2 regions of the Saccharopolyspora halophila genome follow, and region 1 is predicted to be linked to the other one. Evidence: riboswitches for the same ligand, from Rfam matches in the RefSeq annotation. Region 1 holds a riboswitch; the other holds the start of a gene.
The links. A riboswitch is a leader RNA that binds a small molecule or an ion and turns the genes downstream of it on or off. The one in region 1 is predicted to bind cobalamin.
Positions count from the first base shown of each region.

Region 2: linked by a shared signal. The riboswitch ahead of ABD289_RS19275 (putative cobaltochelatase) and the one ahead of ABD289_RS14720 (ABC transporter substrate-binding protein) in region 1 are both predicted to bind cobalamin.

Region 1 is NZ_BAAARA010000008.1:448,362-456,052, reverse strand. It holds gene ABD289_RS14750 (ADP-ribosylglycohydrolase family protein) at 1-1,529, shown strand, start outside; gene ABD289_RS14745 (DUF4177 domain-containing protein) at 1,618-1,818, shown strand; gene ABD289_RS14740 (SAM-dependent methyltransferase) at 1,869-2,732, opposite strand; gene ABD289_RS14735 (hypothetical protein) at 2,789-3,112, opposite strand; gene ABD289_RS14730 (hypothetical protein) at 3,511-3,714, shown strand; gene ABD289_RS14725 (alpha/beta fold hydrolase) at 3,957-4,913, opposite strand; cobalamin riboswitch at 5,043-5,244, shown strand; gene ABD289_RS14720 (ABC transporter substrate-binding protein) at 5,301-6,335, shown strand; gene ABD289_RS14715 (FecCD family ABC transporter permease) at 6,371-7,366, shown strand; gene ABD289_RS14710 (ABC transporter ATP-binding protein) at 7,363-7,691, shown strand, end outside.
Region 2 is NZ_BAAARA010000015.1:178,979-186,669, reverse strand. It holds gene ABD289_RS19305 (S1 family peptidase) at 123-935, shown strand; gene ABD289_RS19300 (LysR family transcriptional regulator) at 936-1,847, opposite strand; gene ABD289_RS19295 (MFS transporter) at 2,013-3,230, shown strand; gene ABD289_RS19290 (LysE family translocator) at 3,144-3,770, opposite strand; gene ABD289_RS19285 (S1 family peptidase) at 4,060-4,881, shown strand; gene ABD289_RS19280 (GNAT family N-acetyltransferase) at 4,979-5,458, shown strand; cobalamin riboswitch at 5,579-5,706, shown strand; gene ABD289_RS19275 (putative cobaltochelatase) at 5,757-7,691, shown strand, end outside.

The DNA.
Region 1 (7,691 bases):
CCAACTACCCGAACTGCGATCTGAAGATCAACGTCGATCACCAGCCGACCATCTCGATCCAGTCTTCCGAGCTCGACGCGCAGTTCAAGCACTTCACGCGGCCGCCGAGCTCGAAGATCATGAGTCCGTCGGGCATCCAGCCCGGTGAACCGGTGTTCGAGTGGGAGTGCGGGCTGGACGATTCGCTGGACGAGTACGGCGCGGAGCTGCAGCGGCGCTTCGGTCTGCGCGAGGCGCCGACCTTGCGGTTCTACTTCAACCGCGTCCTGCAGGCGAGGGAGAGCGGCTACGAGCTCACCCGCGAGGAGCGGGAGAGGTTGCTGCTCGGAGCGTCGTGGCGATCTTCGGACATCACCAGGGATCAGTGGCCGCAGAACCTGCATGCCAACGGTCTAGCGGTGCGGCACGACGAGGCGGGCGAGGAGCACCTGGTGCTCAACACCTGCGGCAAGTTCCCGCTGGTGGGCGGAAGCGACCCGAACATCTCGTGGCACGGCGTCGTCGGCTCCTTCGTCGGGTTCGCGATCGGGGAGGCCCTGGGTGCGGCGGTGGACGGCCTGACGTGGCCGCAGATCCAGGAGCGCTACGGTCCGCACGGCATCCAGGACCTGGACGTGGTCTTCGAACGCCCGGGGCAGGCGGGGTGGTTGACCCAGCTCCTGCTGTTCCGGGCAGAAGGTCTGATGCGGGGCGCGGACCGCAGCGGGACCGGGTTCTCCCCGGAAGCCAACTGCTCGGCTTACGCCCGGTGGCTGGTCACGCAGGGAATGCCGTGGCAGGAGGCCGCCGGTTCGCTGGCCGCTGAGCACCCGGATCCCGGCGGCTGGTTGGTGCGGGTGCCCGAACTGCACGCGCACCGCGGTGCTTCGCCCCAGCTGATCGACGCGGTGCGCGCGGCGACCGCGGAGCCGTGGCGGAATCCGCTGGCGGGACCGTTCCGGATGATCGGCGCCGTGCCGCAGGTGGCTCTCGGGCACAGTGGAACTCCGAGCGGGAACGTCGAGCAGGTCGCGACCGCCGCGCTCAAGAGCATCCTCGCGCGCTTGGTCGACAAGGGTCCTTGGATGAACCCCATCTGGATGCAGACTTCGACCGTGCTCGAGAAGACCCTCACCGCCACCGATGATCCAGTCGTCGCCCAGGTCGCCGACGTGGTGCGCGACGTCGACCGGCGCTGGAAGACCTACATGAGCTGGGACATCGACAACATGGAGCAGCTCGGCGACGGCGCCGGCACGCTCTCGGTGTTCGGCAGGACCCTGTTCGCCGCCTCGCGCCGCGAGTACGACCCGCGCATGGCACTCGGCGTGGCGGTCAACCACACCGGCCGCAGTGCCCTCACGGGTGCCCTGGCCGGTGCGCTGATCGGTGCGCGAGCTGGTGTGGCAGGACTCCCCGAGGAGTGGGTGGAAGCCCTCGACCTGCGGGACGTCCTGGAGGAGGTCGCCAACGACCTCTACTGGCACTTCTCCCGCCGAAACCCGCACGAGGAGCGGGAGAACTGGGACGAGCGCTACCCGCGCTGGTGAGGCGGGAGCGCGCGGGCCGCCGAGTGGTGGAACCCCGGCGCGCGAGTGACCGTTGGACCGGTGAGGTCCGTCGCGCTGGGGAGGAATCGTGGCCTACGAGTACAAGGTCGTCGAGCTTCGGGAGAAGTGGCTCGGCGGGAAGATGTCCGGCGAGAAGCTGGAGAAGGTGCTCAACGAGCACGCCGCCGAGGGCTGGCAGCTCAAGGCGATCACCGGAGCGGACGTGAAGGGCAAGCTCGGCCCCGGAGGCGTCGAGGGCTTGCTGGTGACCTTCGAGCGTCCGGTGTAGCCGAACCGCGGCCCGCGCCGTCCCAGCGGCGGCGGGCCGCGGGTTCGTCGTCAGGGCTTGTGCGCCACACCGGCCCAGAGGACCGAGTCGTTGGGCGCATCGAATTCGATCTCGGGAGCGTTCTCGCTGCTCTCCTCCGGGTGCCACAGCGGGATCCACGTCGCGCCGGGCTCGACCATCGGCAGCTCGCCGAAGAACTTCTCGATGTCGGCGTGCGACCGCCACAGCACGGGGGTCGCCGACTTGTCGTACATCTTGCCGAAGTCGGACATCTCGCGCTTGCGGTACTCCGGCACGTCGTCGTCGGTTCCGTGGGTGATGCCCAGGTAGGAGCCGGACGGGAGCAGGTCGCGGAAGCGGGCCACCGACTGCGGGCCGACGTCCTCGCCGTCCGGGCCGGGTTGCGTGACGTGCAGGACCGCGATCAGCAGCAGGGCGACCGGCTGGTCCAGGTCGATCACGCCCGAATCGGCGATCTTCGACCAGAGCAAGTCCGGCTCGCGGAGGTCGGCCTGGATGACGGTGTGCCGATCGGTGACGTCTTCGCGCTCCAGCAGCATCTGCGAGTGCGCGACCGCAACCGCCTCGTTGTCGATGTAGACGCAGTGCGCGTCCGGCACGATCTCGTCGGCGACCTGGTGGGTGCTGCCCATGGTCGGCACGCCGGAGCCGACGTCGATGAACTGGCGGATGCCCCGCTTGGCCAGGTAGCGGACCACCCGGTGCAGGAAGAGGCGGTTGGCCATGGCGGCTGGTCGAACGAACGGATACCGCTCGAGCGCCTTCTCCGCGAAGACCCGGTCGATCGCGTAGTTCGCGCTGCCACCGAGGTAGAAGTCGTAGACCCGGGCGACGTTCGGGTGTTCCAGGTCCACACCCTCCGGTGTGAGCGTTTCCGGCCTCGGCTGACTCACGAGGTGCGCCCCTTCCATCGGTCGACGACATGACGGATCGTAGTGATCACGTCACGCTAACTGTAGCGCCGCAGTTTGCCACTAAGCGGAGGAGTGGTCACCAGTCCATCAGGCTGAGCCGACGCCTGCGGAGGGTAGTCAGGCGCGCTGATCAGGACATTTTCGCCGCCCCGCGGCAGAACGTGATCGATTCGGAGCGCGCTCGTGATCATTTTGCGCGGACCGATGTCGTGAATGATCGGTTCGGTCGTATCCGCATCGTTGCTTCTCGCTTTTCGGGGGTTCAGCGAAATTTCGCAATCCCGTTCGCACCGCTCGGTCAGAATGTCGAATTTCCATTCGAGAGCGGCCGCTCGGAGGCGGATGAAGCGGATGATCATTCCCCGATCGGCGGTGTCGCTCTTGTCCGACCCGAGTGAAGATCGAAGTGGCACGTGTGAGAAAATTGATCTGGTCGCTCGGTGTTCCAACGGTGCCACACCGTGATCTACCAGCGTCGTCCGTCCGCCCGGGCCCGGTGGCCCGCGGAGTAACGATCCGAGTTCAAAGCGCGATCACCTCTTCAGGTCGGCTCGCGATCAACGGCTTCGATGCGGATGATTGGTGCCGGGCCGAGGTGGCCGACGGGAGTCGTGCGGGTCGCCCGCGCTGGACGATCTGATCGATTTCCAGCCGAGACGAATTCGTGATGCGAAACGGCGCAACTGGCTGGGGTTGCGCTCCGTCTCTCGATCAGAAGCAACTGTTCGAGAGAACTGACAAGGACGGGGGAGTCAGGATGTCCGCACCAGGGATCGGTAAGGAACCACACTTCACGCTGCCCGACTTCGATTCGGTGGCCAAGCTGCCGAAGCCGGTCAGGGCGCTCGTGTACCTGGTCGTCATGGCAGTGCTGACGGTGGCGGCGCTCGGGGCGCTCGCGGCCACCATCGCGGTCATCGGCCAGCTGTCCGGGGCCTTCGACATCTTTCAGCTGATCTGACCCGGAGAAGCCGAGGGCCGGTGCATCGCGCGGTGCACCGGCCCTTCTCGTGGGAGATGTTTCAGCTCGGGGTTTGCGTGGCGGTGCCGGGCCGCAGACGTCGTCGGGCTGCGGGAGCGCGACTCGAGCAGCGGCCTGCGCGGCGCTGCGGCTGTCCTGGCCCGAAGGCGCCTGAGGACCCGCGCGGCGGTGCGAGCTGAGCCCCGCACCGCGTGCGGCTGCCGCCGCACGCTGAAGGGCCCCTATCGGACGAAACGATCGATCGCATCGGCCACCTCGCGCGGACGCTCGCCGTTGACCGCGTGCGAGGCGTCCGGGAACACCTCGACCGTGCCGTTGACCAGAACGTCGGTGGCCGTGGCGACAGCGGTGTCCGGATCGTGCATGACCGACCGTCCGGCGATCAGCGCCAGCACCGGCATCCGCAAGCCGCGCAGCTCATCGGGTTCGATCAGCGCGGGCTGGGGCAGGCGCATCGAGTAGTAGCGCATTCCCGCTTCGATCATGTCGGCCACCGGCACGTCCCGCACCGGCGCGCCGCCTGCCGTGTAGGAGTTGAACGAGTCCCGCCAGGACTTCGGCAACCAGGGCACGGACGCCGGGATCGCCCGGATCGCCGTGCTGAGCGGGATGTCGTCGAAGGTGTAGACCGGGTCGATCAGGGTGACCCTGGCGACGCGCTGTGGCCGGTGGATCGCGAGATTGGCCGCAGTCCACCCGCCGATCGAGAGGCCGACCAGGTGGAACCGCTGCTCGGGCAGTCGGGCCAGCACCTGGTCGAGCCAGGCGGCCTGATCGGCCTCGTCGGTGATCGGGGCTTCCTGCACGCTCAGCCCGGGCTCGCCGAGCAGGTCGACGGTGTAGACGTCGCCGATGCGCAGCAGCGAGGGCAGGTTGTCGGCCCACACCGGGGAGGCCGCCGCTCGTCCCGGGAGCAGGACGAGCGGTTCGCCGCCCGCTCCGTCGAAGCGGTAGACGCGGACGAAGCCGAAGTCCGTTCGCACGTCGCGCACTTCAGCGGGCCGGGGCAGGTCGGTCATCGCCGCGTCGTAGGCCGCCAGGAACTCGGCACGCCCCTCCGCGCTGTTCCAGTGCCCGATCGGTGCGGGCGTCCGCAGCGCGAACGCTCCGATCACGGCTGCGGCGAGTACCGCCGCGGTGAGTCCCAGCACCCATTGGCGACGTGCTCGCTTCGTCATCTCTCCTCCAGGTCGACGTCGTCACCGATCGTAGTTAGCACAACGCCGAACGTGTTCGGAAATGGTGTATTTCGCCGACGGAGCCAACGGCGGGGCAGGTCACAAAGACGATCAACCTGCACGGCCGTGTGATAACTTCGCGAAGCCAGCCGATTCACGTACCCCGTGAACAGGGAATCCGGTGCGAATCCGGAACTGACGCGCAGCGGTGTGGGGGACGGCGGAGCACGAGGCCACTGGGGATCCGAGATCGTCGCGGATCGCAGCCCTGGGAAGGCGTTCCGTCCGGAAGACCCCGAGTCCGAAGACCTGCTGGCCCCCGGCTCGATCCGGGTTTGCCATGGCAACCGGGCTCCGCGTGCAGAGCCCTGACGCGAAGGAACGTTCGTGCGCTTGATCGCTTGGCATCGTCTTGCCTTACCGCTCGTCCTCGGACTGCTCGTCCCGCTCGCCGGCTGCGGCGCGGGTGCCGGGAGCGAGGAACGGCAGCGCTCCGCACCCGGATTCCCGCAGGTCGTCGACAACTGCGGCCAGCGCACCGAGGTCGAGGCGCCGCCGCGGCGGGTCGTCTCGCTGAACCAGGGCAGCACGGAGATCCTGCTCGCGCTCGGGCTGGCCGACCGCATCGCCGGCACCGCGATGTGGACCGATCCGCTTCCCGAAGACCTGGCCGCGGCCAACGAGGGCGTTCCCCGGCTCGCCGATGACCGGCCCTCCTACGAGTCGGTGCTGGCCGCCGAACCGGACCTGGTCACGGCCTCCTTCGAATCCACGCTGGGCACCGGCGGTGTCGCCACGCGCGAGCAGTTCGCCGAGCTGGGCGTGCCGAGCTACCTGTCCCCGGCCGACTGCGTCAAGGACAACAGCGGCTCGGGCGACGGGCGCCGGAACGAGCCGCTGACCATGGAACTGATCTACGACGAGGTGCGCGACCTCGCCCGGCTCTTCGGCGTCGAGGACCGGGGCGAGCGGCTGGTCGCCGAGCTGCGCGGCCGGATGGACCGCGCCACCCGCGAGCTCGCAGCTCCCGACACATCCGTGGCGTACTGGTTCGCCAACTCCGAATCGCCCTACATCGCGGGCTGCTGCGGAGCGCCCGGCATCATCACCAGGGAGCTCGGCGCCGAGAACGCGTTCGACGACACCCGCGCGGAGTGGCCGCAGATCAACTGGGAGGTCGTGGCTGAGCGCGATCCGGACGCGCTGGTGCTGGGCGACCTGACCCGCGACTCGCAGACCGCGGAATCCGCCCGCGCGAAGATCGAGTTCCTGGAATCGCACCCGGTCACGCGGAACATGACCGCCGTCCGCGAGAAGCGCTACGTCACCTTGAGCGGACAGGCGATGAACCCGACCATCCGCACGGTCACCGGGGCGGAGAAGGTGGCCGCCAAGCTGCGCGAATTCCGGCTGTCCGAGTGAGGGCCGCGCACGTGCGCGACCACTTCCGGTTACCGCTGCTGCTGGTCGGCGGCATCGTTGCGCTGCTGCTGTCGATCGCCGTGGCGATCACGATCGGCCCCGCGCAGCTGCGGGTCGGTGATGTGTGGGCGGTGGTCGCCGACCGGCTCGGCCTCGCGGCCTCGGAGCTGTCGCTGATCCGCGAGGGCATCGTGTGGAACCTGCGGCTGCCGCGCACGCTGCTGGCCGCGATCTGCGGCGCCGGGCTGGCGGTCTGCGGGGCGATCATGCAGTCGTTGCTGCGCAACCCGCTGGCCGACCCGTTCGTGCTGGGTGTGTCCTCGGGGGCCTCCACCGGTGCGGTGCTGGTGATCGTGCTCGGGGTGGGCGGCGGCGCGCTGTCGCTGTCGACGGGCGCGTTCGGCGGTGCGCTGTTCTCGTTCGCGCTGGTGCTGTGGTTGAGCCACGTGCTCGGCGGAACCACCGATCGCGTGGTGCTCTCCGGCGTCGCCGCGATGCAGCTGTTCTCGGCGCTGACCTCGTTCATCGTGCTCACCTCCGCCGACGCGAACACCACCCGCGCCGTGCTGTTCTGGCTGCTGGGCTCGCTGAGCAACTCCAGCTGGACCGAGGTCGGGTTGTGCGCGGGGGCGCTGGTGCTGACCATGCTGGTGTGCGCCGGTCACGCGCGTGCGCTGGACGCGTTCGCCTTCGGCGAGGACGCCGCTGCCACGCTCGGCGTGCGGGTGGCCCGCACGCGGCTGGTGCTGCTGTGCGTGACCGCGCTGCTGACCGCGGTGCTGGTGAGCTCCTCGGGAGCGATCGGGTTCGTCGGCCTGGTGCTGCCGCACGCCACCCGCGCCCTGTCCGGTCCCGGCCACGCGCGGCTGCTACCGGCGACGGCGTTGTCCGGTGCGATCTTCCTGGTGTGGGTCGACACGCTCAGCCGCACCGTTCTGGACCCGCAGGAGATCCCGGTGGGAGTCATGACCGCGCTGATCGGCGTGCCCGCGTTCGTGCTGATCCTCTACCGCGCGAGGGAGACGCGATGAGCGAAGGACTCGCGGCGAACCGGGTCTCCCGGGCGCTCGGCGGGAAGCCGGTGGTCGACGGCGTCAGCATCGCCCCGCGCGAAGGCGAGACCGTAGGCCTGCTCGGGCCCAACGGGTCGGGGAAGTCGACGCTGCTGCGGTTGCTGGCCGGACTGCTCAACCCCAGCACGGGCGTGGTCACCCTCGACGGGCGCGAGCTCTCCGGGGTGGACCGCCGCACGCTGGCGCGGCGGGTGGCCGTGGTCGAGCAGAACACCGACACGCAGGTCCCGCTGACGGTGCGGGACGTGGTGCGGCTGGGCCGCATCCCGCACCGCAAGGCCTG
Region 2 (7,691 bases), on a different contig from region 1:
TGTTGTACTGCCGCAAGCGGTGTATCTGGCGGCGGGTTTGGTTCCTCCTATTCAAGGACACTTTGAACGAGCGGCGGCGATCGTCGAACGACGCATCGCCGGGTTCGGGTGAGGAGCTGAGCATGGCGCACACGAGGGGTCGCATTCGGACGGCGGCCGGCGTTCTCGCCGCGGTCGCGTTGACCGGGACGATGTTCGCGACCGGGGCGAACGCGGTGGAGCGGGGAGCGGCCACCGCCGCAGCGCCGCCCATCGTCGGGGGAGAACCCGCTCAGATCGAGCAGCACCCGTGGGTGGTGTACCTGAGCGACGCGCAGGGCAACCAGTTCTGCGGGGGCACGATCGGCGCGGCCGACAAGATCGTCACCGCCGCGCACTGCGCGGAGGGCATGCAGCCGACGGAGCTGCGAGTGGTCGCCGGGCGGGAGGACAAGACCTCCGGCGAGGGCACCGTCGCGGGTGTGCGCGACGTGTGGGTGCATCCCGACTACGAGTCCGCGATCCAGGGCGACGACGTCGCCGTGCTGACCTTGGACCGGGAGCTGCCACAACCAGCCCTGCCACTGGCCACCGCCGCCGACACGGCGGCCTACCAGCCAGGGCGCCGCGCCGAGGTCTTCGGCTGGGGAACGACCTCCGAAGGCGGCACGTCCTCGGACACGTTGCAGCGGGCGAGCGTTCCGCTGACCTCGGACGCGGACTGCAGCGCGGCCTACGGGCAGTACGACCCGGCGGCGATGGTCTGCGCCGGTTACCCGCTGGGCGGTGTGGACAGCTGCCAGGGCGACTCCGGTGGACCACTCGTCGCCGACGGCAAGCTGATCGGCATCGTCTCCACCGGCAACGGATGCGCCCGGCCGGGCAGCCCGGGCATCTACACGCGGGTGTCCAGCTACGAACCCGAGGTCCTGGCCGAGCTGAACGACCGGGCCTGATCAGGCGGGCGTCAACCGCAGGCCGGGGCCGAGTTCCCGGGCGATCCCGGTGGCGAGTGCGCGGAAGGCCCGCACCGCAGGGTCGCGCTCGTGCGCGCGGCTGGCCAGCACGCTGTGCTCCCACGGCGCGTCGGCCACCGGGACGCACCGGGTTCCGGGCCACGGGTAGAAGCGCTGGAACGACTCCAGGGCGGAACCGGCGCCTCGTCCGGCCGCCGCGGTGGCCAGCACCTGCTGCGGGCTGACGGCGGCGTCCTCGCTGCAGCGCGGCGCCTCTCCGTCTCGCGCCGCGGTGAAGTACAGGTAGTCGGTGAACGGGCGCGGGGTGTGTTCGGGAAGCCGGATGAACGGCAGGTCGAGTACATCGGCCAGGTGCAGCTGCGGGGCGTCGGCGACTTCCCAGCGGGCGGGCACCACGACGATGCGGCGCTCGGTGGTCAGCACATCGACCTCGACCCGCTCGTCGTGCGGTGCCGGTCGCACGAAGGCGATGTCGACGCGGTGCTCGAGCAGCGCGGAGACGTGCTCGGTGAAGTCCAGCGCGACGAGCCGGAGATCGATCTCGGGATGCGCCCTGCGGAACGCCTGCACGGCTGCCGGGGTGAGTTCGGCCGAACCGTGCCCCATCACTCCGACGCGCAGCGTCCCGGGGGCGGCGCGGACGGCGTCGGTGACGTCGGCACGGGCGGCCTCGGCCGCGGTCAGCAGCGACCGCGCGTGCCGGACGAGCCGGTGGCCTGCCGGGGTGAGCCGCACCGGGGCGCGCTCCAGCAGGGTCACCCCGAGCTCGCGCTCCAGGTGCTTGATGTGCTCGGTGACCGTCGCCTTGGACAGGAACGTCCGTTCGGCGGCGCGTCCGAAGTGCTCCTCGTCGGCCACCGCGAGCAGCGTCTCCAATCGCCGCAGGTCCATGCCCGCAACGTACGACCGCGCAGGCCCCGTGGCCAGCGAAAGAGATGTGCTCCATCCGGCAGCGCGCGGTGAAACGATCACGGCGAGGTGGAGATCACCTCCCGCGTTCGGGAAATCCGAACGAGGCCTGCCGCGCGTACCGCCGCGAGCAGTAGAACCTGAGCTGTGCGAAAGATCTGGGTTCCCGCTGCGCTGTTGATGGCCGCCGCCGGGTGGGGCGCGAATCAGTTCTCGCCGCTGCTCGGCGCGTACCAGCGCGAGCTCGGGTTGAGCGCGTCGGTGACGACCGGCCTGCTGGCGGTCTACGTCGTCGGTCTGGTGCCGGGCCTGCTGTTCGGCGGGCCGCTCGCCGACCGCCGGGGTCGCAAGCCCGTGGTGTGCTGGGCGATCGTGCTCAACGCGGTGGCGACCGCGGCGCTGATGCTCGGCGCGCACCAGGTGCCCTGGCTGGCCGTCGGCCGGGTGCTGGTGGGGCTGAGCACGGGTGCTGTGCTGGCCGCGGGTGCCGCCTGGGTGCGCGAGCTCTCGCATCCGCCGTTCGGCGCCGCGAGCGAGGACGGGGCCGGTGCGCGCCGGGCCGGGGCGCTGCTGGCGGCCGGGTTCAGCATCAGCGCCTTCGTCTCCGCGCTGATCGCGACGTTGGGCCCGGTACCACTGGTCAGCGCCTATCTGCCGCACCTGCTGCTGTGCGCGGTGACGCTGCCACCGGCGCTGTGCTGCCCGGAGACTCGGGTGCGCCCGGAGGGACCCGCGCAGCGCGGGCGCGCTATCCGGGATCCGAGGTTCCGGCGCGCCGTCGCGCCGGTGGCGCCGTGGGTGTTCGCCACCCCGCCGGTGGCGTTCGCCGTGCTGCCCGGCCTGGTCACCGCGCACGCCCCGGGATTCCAGGTGATCTACGCGGGCGTGGTCACGTTGTTCGCGCCCGGACTGGGCGCGCTGGTGCAGCCGCTGGCCCGGCGGCTCGCTCGGCGGGGGGCGCGCGTCACGGCGGTGATCGGGATGACGAGCTGCGCCGCCGGGATGGCGCTCGCGGCGGTCGCCGGTTGGCTGGTCTCGCCGTGGGTGGGACTGCTCGCCGCGTTCCTGCTCGGCGTCTCCTACGGCTTCACCTCGACCTACTGCTTGACCATGGTCGGCCGCATCGCCGGTCCGGCCGAGCTGGCCGGGCTGACCGCGGTGATGTGGGTGCTCGCCTACCTGGGCTTCTTCACGCCGTTCGTGATCAGCCTGCTATCGGGGGTGGTGTCCGCGCCGACCGTGCTGCTGGTGCTGGCCGGGCTGGCCCTGCTGACGCTGCTAGCTCGCGAGCAGTCCCACGGAGATGGTCAGGAACGCCGTCGCGCTGAGCGCGTCCAGCGACTGCGCGACTCGGGGGTGCTGTAGCCGGTCGGCGATCTTGGCGGCGGTCAGCACGATGGTGACCTCCCAGACCGCGGCCAGCGCCAGGAACACGATGCCCAGGAAGACCAGCTGCAGCGTCGGGTTCGTCGCGATGCCGACGAACTGCGGCAGGAACGCGAGGCTGAACAGCAGCATCTTCGGGTTCGTCAGGTTGCTCAGCAGCCCGCGCACGAACGGGTTCGCGGAGTCCGCGGGCGGCGTGTTGAGCGTTCCGGATTCCTTCCTGGTCAGCCACAACCCGCGCAGGATCATCCCGGCCAGGTAGATCAGGTACCCGGCGCCGATCCACTTGAGCACCTCCATCACCTGCGGGGTGCTCGACAGCAGCGCGCCGAGCCCGCAGATCACCGCGGTGACCTGCAACGCGCTCGCGCTGTGGATGCCGACCAGCGCCAGCAGCCCCGCTCGGCGCCCCGCGTTCAACGAGGTGCGCAGCAGGAGGAACGCGTCGACTCCCGGCGTGACGATGACGACCGCACTCGCCACCAGGAAGGCGGGCAACGTGGTCGGGTCCAGGAGCACAGCGGTTTCCTCCTTCGCTGCGACGCGCGTCAACGCGTCGCTAGAGCGGGTGAAGATCTTCATCCGGCTGGTGGAGATCTGCGGATCACGCGATCTACGCAGATCGGGCCCGCGTCGATGCGGGGCGGATGAGCGGCCGCGTCGCGCGGCCAGGTCGGAAAAATTTCGTTCGGAAGTCGATTTTAACGAAAAGATTTCCTGACAGGCTGTGAGTTGCGCCTCGTGATGTTTCGGTGTGCGGGTGACTACGGTGTGCGCTCGGCAAGATCGGCGATGACTGGAGGTCGATGTGGGGCGGCACACCGGAGGCAGCAAGGCGGCCCGCTCGCTGCGGCGAATGGCCGTGGCCGGAGCGGTCACCGCACTGGCGAGCACCAACCCGCTGGCCAACGCGGAACCGTCCGAGCAGGCCCAGCCCCGCGTCCTCGGCGGTACCTCCTCCAGCACCGATGCCGCGCCATGGGCGGTGGCGCTGACCGACACCTACGGCAACCACTTCTGCGGCGGAACCCTGGTCTCCGCCGGTGAGGTGGTCACCGCCGCGCACTGCGCCGTCGACCCGCTCACCGGTGCGCAGCGCTCGGCGGAGGACATCCAGGTCGTCGCCGGACGCACCGACCTCCGCTCCACGCAGGGCACGGTCGGATCGGTGCAGGACGTGTGGGTGCACCCCGAGTACCGCGACATCACCAGCGGGGACGACCTCGCCGTGCTGAGCCTGTCCGAGCCGATGCCGCAGCGGCCGCTGCCGATGGTCGAACCCGGTGACACCGAGGCCTACGCGCCGGGCACCACGGCCCGGGTCTACGGCTGGGGTCGCACCAGCGAGAACGGTCCGTCCTCGGACACGCTGCGCTCGGTGGACGTGCCGATCAACGCCGACGACTCCTGCAAGTCCGCCTACGCCAACTACGACGAGCGCAGCATGTTCTGCGCCGGTTATCCCGAGGGCGGCAAGGACGCCTGCGCGGGCGACTCCGGCGGTCCCATCGTGGCCGACGGCAAGCTCATCGGCGTGGTGTCCTACGGGACCGGATGCGGCCGACCCGGTACGCCGGGCGTCTACACCAGGCTGGCCAACTACGTGCCGCTGGCCAACGACCTGCCATGACAGCGGCCGCGCCGCACCGAACGGGTGTAGTGGCGCAGACAACTCCGGCCGCCCGCTAATGCCGACCTAGCGCAGCGGCTGTGATATCCAGGTAAGGGTGACCCTCCAGCCGCTCGCAGCCGCCGTCCACCGCGCCTACACCGCGGACCTCGATGCCGCGGACTTCTACCGCATGTTGCGCCTCCGCGTGGACGTCTTCGTGGTCGAGCAGGAGTGCGCCTATTCCGAGTTGGACGGGCGCGATCTCGAGGACTCGACCCGGCACTTCTGGATCGACAGCGCCGACGGCTACGTCCTCGGCTACCTGCGCCTGCTGGAGGACCCGGACGGCGCCTACCGCATCGGCCGGGTCTGCACCGCCAAGAGCGCGCGCCGCATGGGACTCGGTCGCAAGCTGATGCGCGCCGCGGTCGCCGAGGTGCAGAACTTCCCGGCCACGCTCTCCGCCCAGACCTACGCCAAGGACTTCTACGCCTCCTTCGGGTTCGTCGAGGAAGGCGAGGAGTACCTCGAGGACGGCATCCCGCACATCGGCATGCGCCGCGAACCCCGCCGCGCCCACGCCGTCGCGCGCTGACGGCGTGCCCCCGAGGACTCCTGCCCCGGCCGAATGAGTCGGTGATCTCACGTCCCTGGAGGTTGGGGACGTGATCCGCGTCTGGAACGATATGCGTTGATCCGAATGCAAGGGGCGTGCCAGGAAGCCGGTGGGAGTCCGGCACGGTCGGCGCCACTGTGACCGGGAAGCGGCACTCCACGACGAGCCACCGGGGATGACCTGGGAAGGCCGGAGTGCGCCGCGGCGATCCGGGAGTCAGGACACTGCGGCCCCTTGTTCCCGCCGCCGGGGCGTCCGCACCCCGAGGAAGGAACACATGTCTGCCCCTCGCTTCCCCTTCTCCGCCGTGGTCGGCCAAGACGACCTGCAGCTGGCGTTGCTGCTCAACGCGGTGCACCCGCGCATCGGCGGTGTTCTCGTGCGCGGCGAGAAGGGCACCGCCAAGTCGACCGTCGTGCGCGCGCTCGCTTCGCTGCTGCCCGCGCTGGACGTCGTCGACGGCTGCCGCTTCGGCTGCGACCCGCGTGAACCCGACCCGGACTGCCCGGACGCCCCGCACGGACAGACCGCCACGCAGCGCCCCGCGCAGCTGGTCGAGCTGCCGGTGGGCGCCACCGAGGACCGGTTGATCGGCTCGCTGGACCTCGAACGCGCGCTGACCGAGGGCGTGAAGGCGTTCCAGCCTGGCTTGCTGGCCGGGGCGCACCGCGGCGTGCTCTACGTCGACGAGGCCAACCTGCTGCACGACCACCTGGTCGACCTGCTGCTCGACGCCGCCGCGATGGGGCGCGCGCACATCGAGCGCGACGGCGTCTCCGTTTCGCACGCCGCGTCGTTCCTGCTGGTCGGGACGATGAACCCGGAGGAGGGCGAGCTGCGTCCGCAGCTGCTCGACCGGTTCGGCCTGACCGTGCAGGTGGCCGCCTCCCGCGAGGTCGAGACCCGCACCGAGGTGGTGCGCCGCAGGCTGGCCTTCGAGGCCGATCCGGCCGGGTTCGCCGCCCAGTACGCGGACGCCGACGCCGAGCTCGCCAAGCGGATCGTCGCGGCTCGCGAGCGCGTCGAGTCGGTCGTGCTGCCCGCCTCCGAGGTGCGTCGGATCTCCGCGCTGTGCGCGTCGTTCGACGTCGACGGGATGCGCGCGGACCTGGTGCTGGCGCGCACCGCGATCGCGCACGCCGCCTGGCGCGGCGCCGAGGCCGTCACCGAGGAGGACGTGGAGGCCGGCGCCCGGCTGGCTCTGCCGCACCGGCGCCGCCGCGACCCCTTCGACGAACCGGGCATGGCCGAGGACCAGCTGCAGCAGGCCATGCAGGACGCCGCCGAGCAGGCCGAATCCGAGTCCGGACCGGACAACGACCCGGACCCGGACAACGACCCCGACGACGATCCGGATGGTGGGCCCGACGGCGGTCCCGGTGGTGGTCAGCCGCATGACGAGCCCACCGACGGGCCCTCGGGCGGCGCGGCGCAGCCGGACTCAGATGAGGAGCCCTCCGGCGGGTCCGGGCAGTCCGACAAGGCCCCCGCCGCACCCGCGCCGTCGTTCCAGGCGCGCCTGCTGGAGGTGCCCGGAGTGGGAGAGGGAGCCCCCGGGCGCCGATCCCGCGCGCGCTCGCGCACCGGCAAGACCACGCGCGCGTCCACTGCGGACGGGCACGGGATGCACCTGACCGCGACGCTGGCGGCCGCCGCGCCGCACCAGGTGGCCCGCGGCCGCTCCGGTCCGGGACTGGTGCTGCGCTCCGAGGACGTGCGCAAGGCGGTCCGGGAAGGACGCGAGGGCAACCTCGTGCTGTTCGCGGTGGACGCCTCGGGTTCGATGGCCGCCAAGGAGCGCATGTCGGCGGTCAGCGGTGCCGTGATGTCGTTGCTGCGGGACGCCTACCAGCGGCGCGACAAGGTCGGCGTGATCACCTTCCGCGGCGACGCGGCGGAGCTGACGTTGCCGCCGACGTCCTCGGTGGACGTCGCGGCCGCGCGGTTGCGACGGATGCGCACTGGTGGCCGGACGCCGCTGGCCGACGGTCTGCTGCGCGCCCGCAAGGTCGTGCAGACCGAGCGCACCCGCGATCCGCAGCGCCGCGCGCTGGTGGTGCTGCTCACCGATGGAAAGGCCACGGTGCCAGCGCAAACCGGTCAAACCGGGACCAAGCGCTCGCAGCAGGCCGTCGACGACGCGTTGCGCGCAGCGGGCACGCTCGCCGGTGTCGGCGCCGCCTCGGTGGTCGTGGACTGCGAGAGCGGGCCG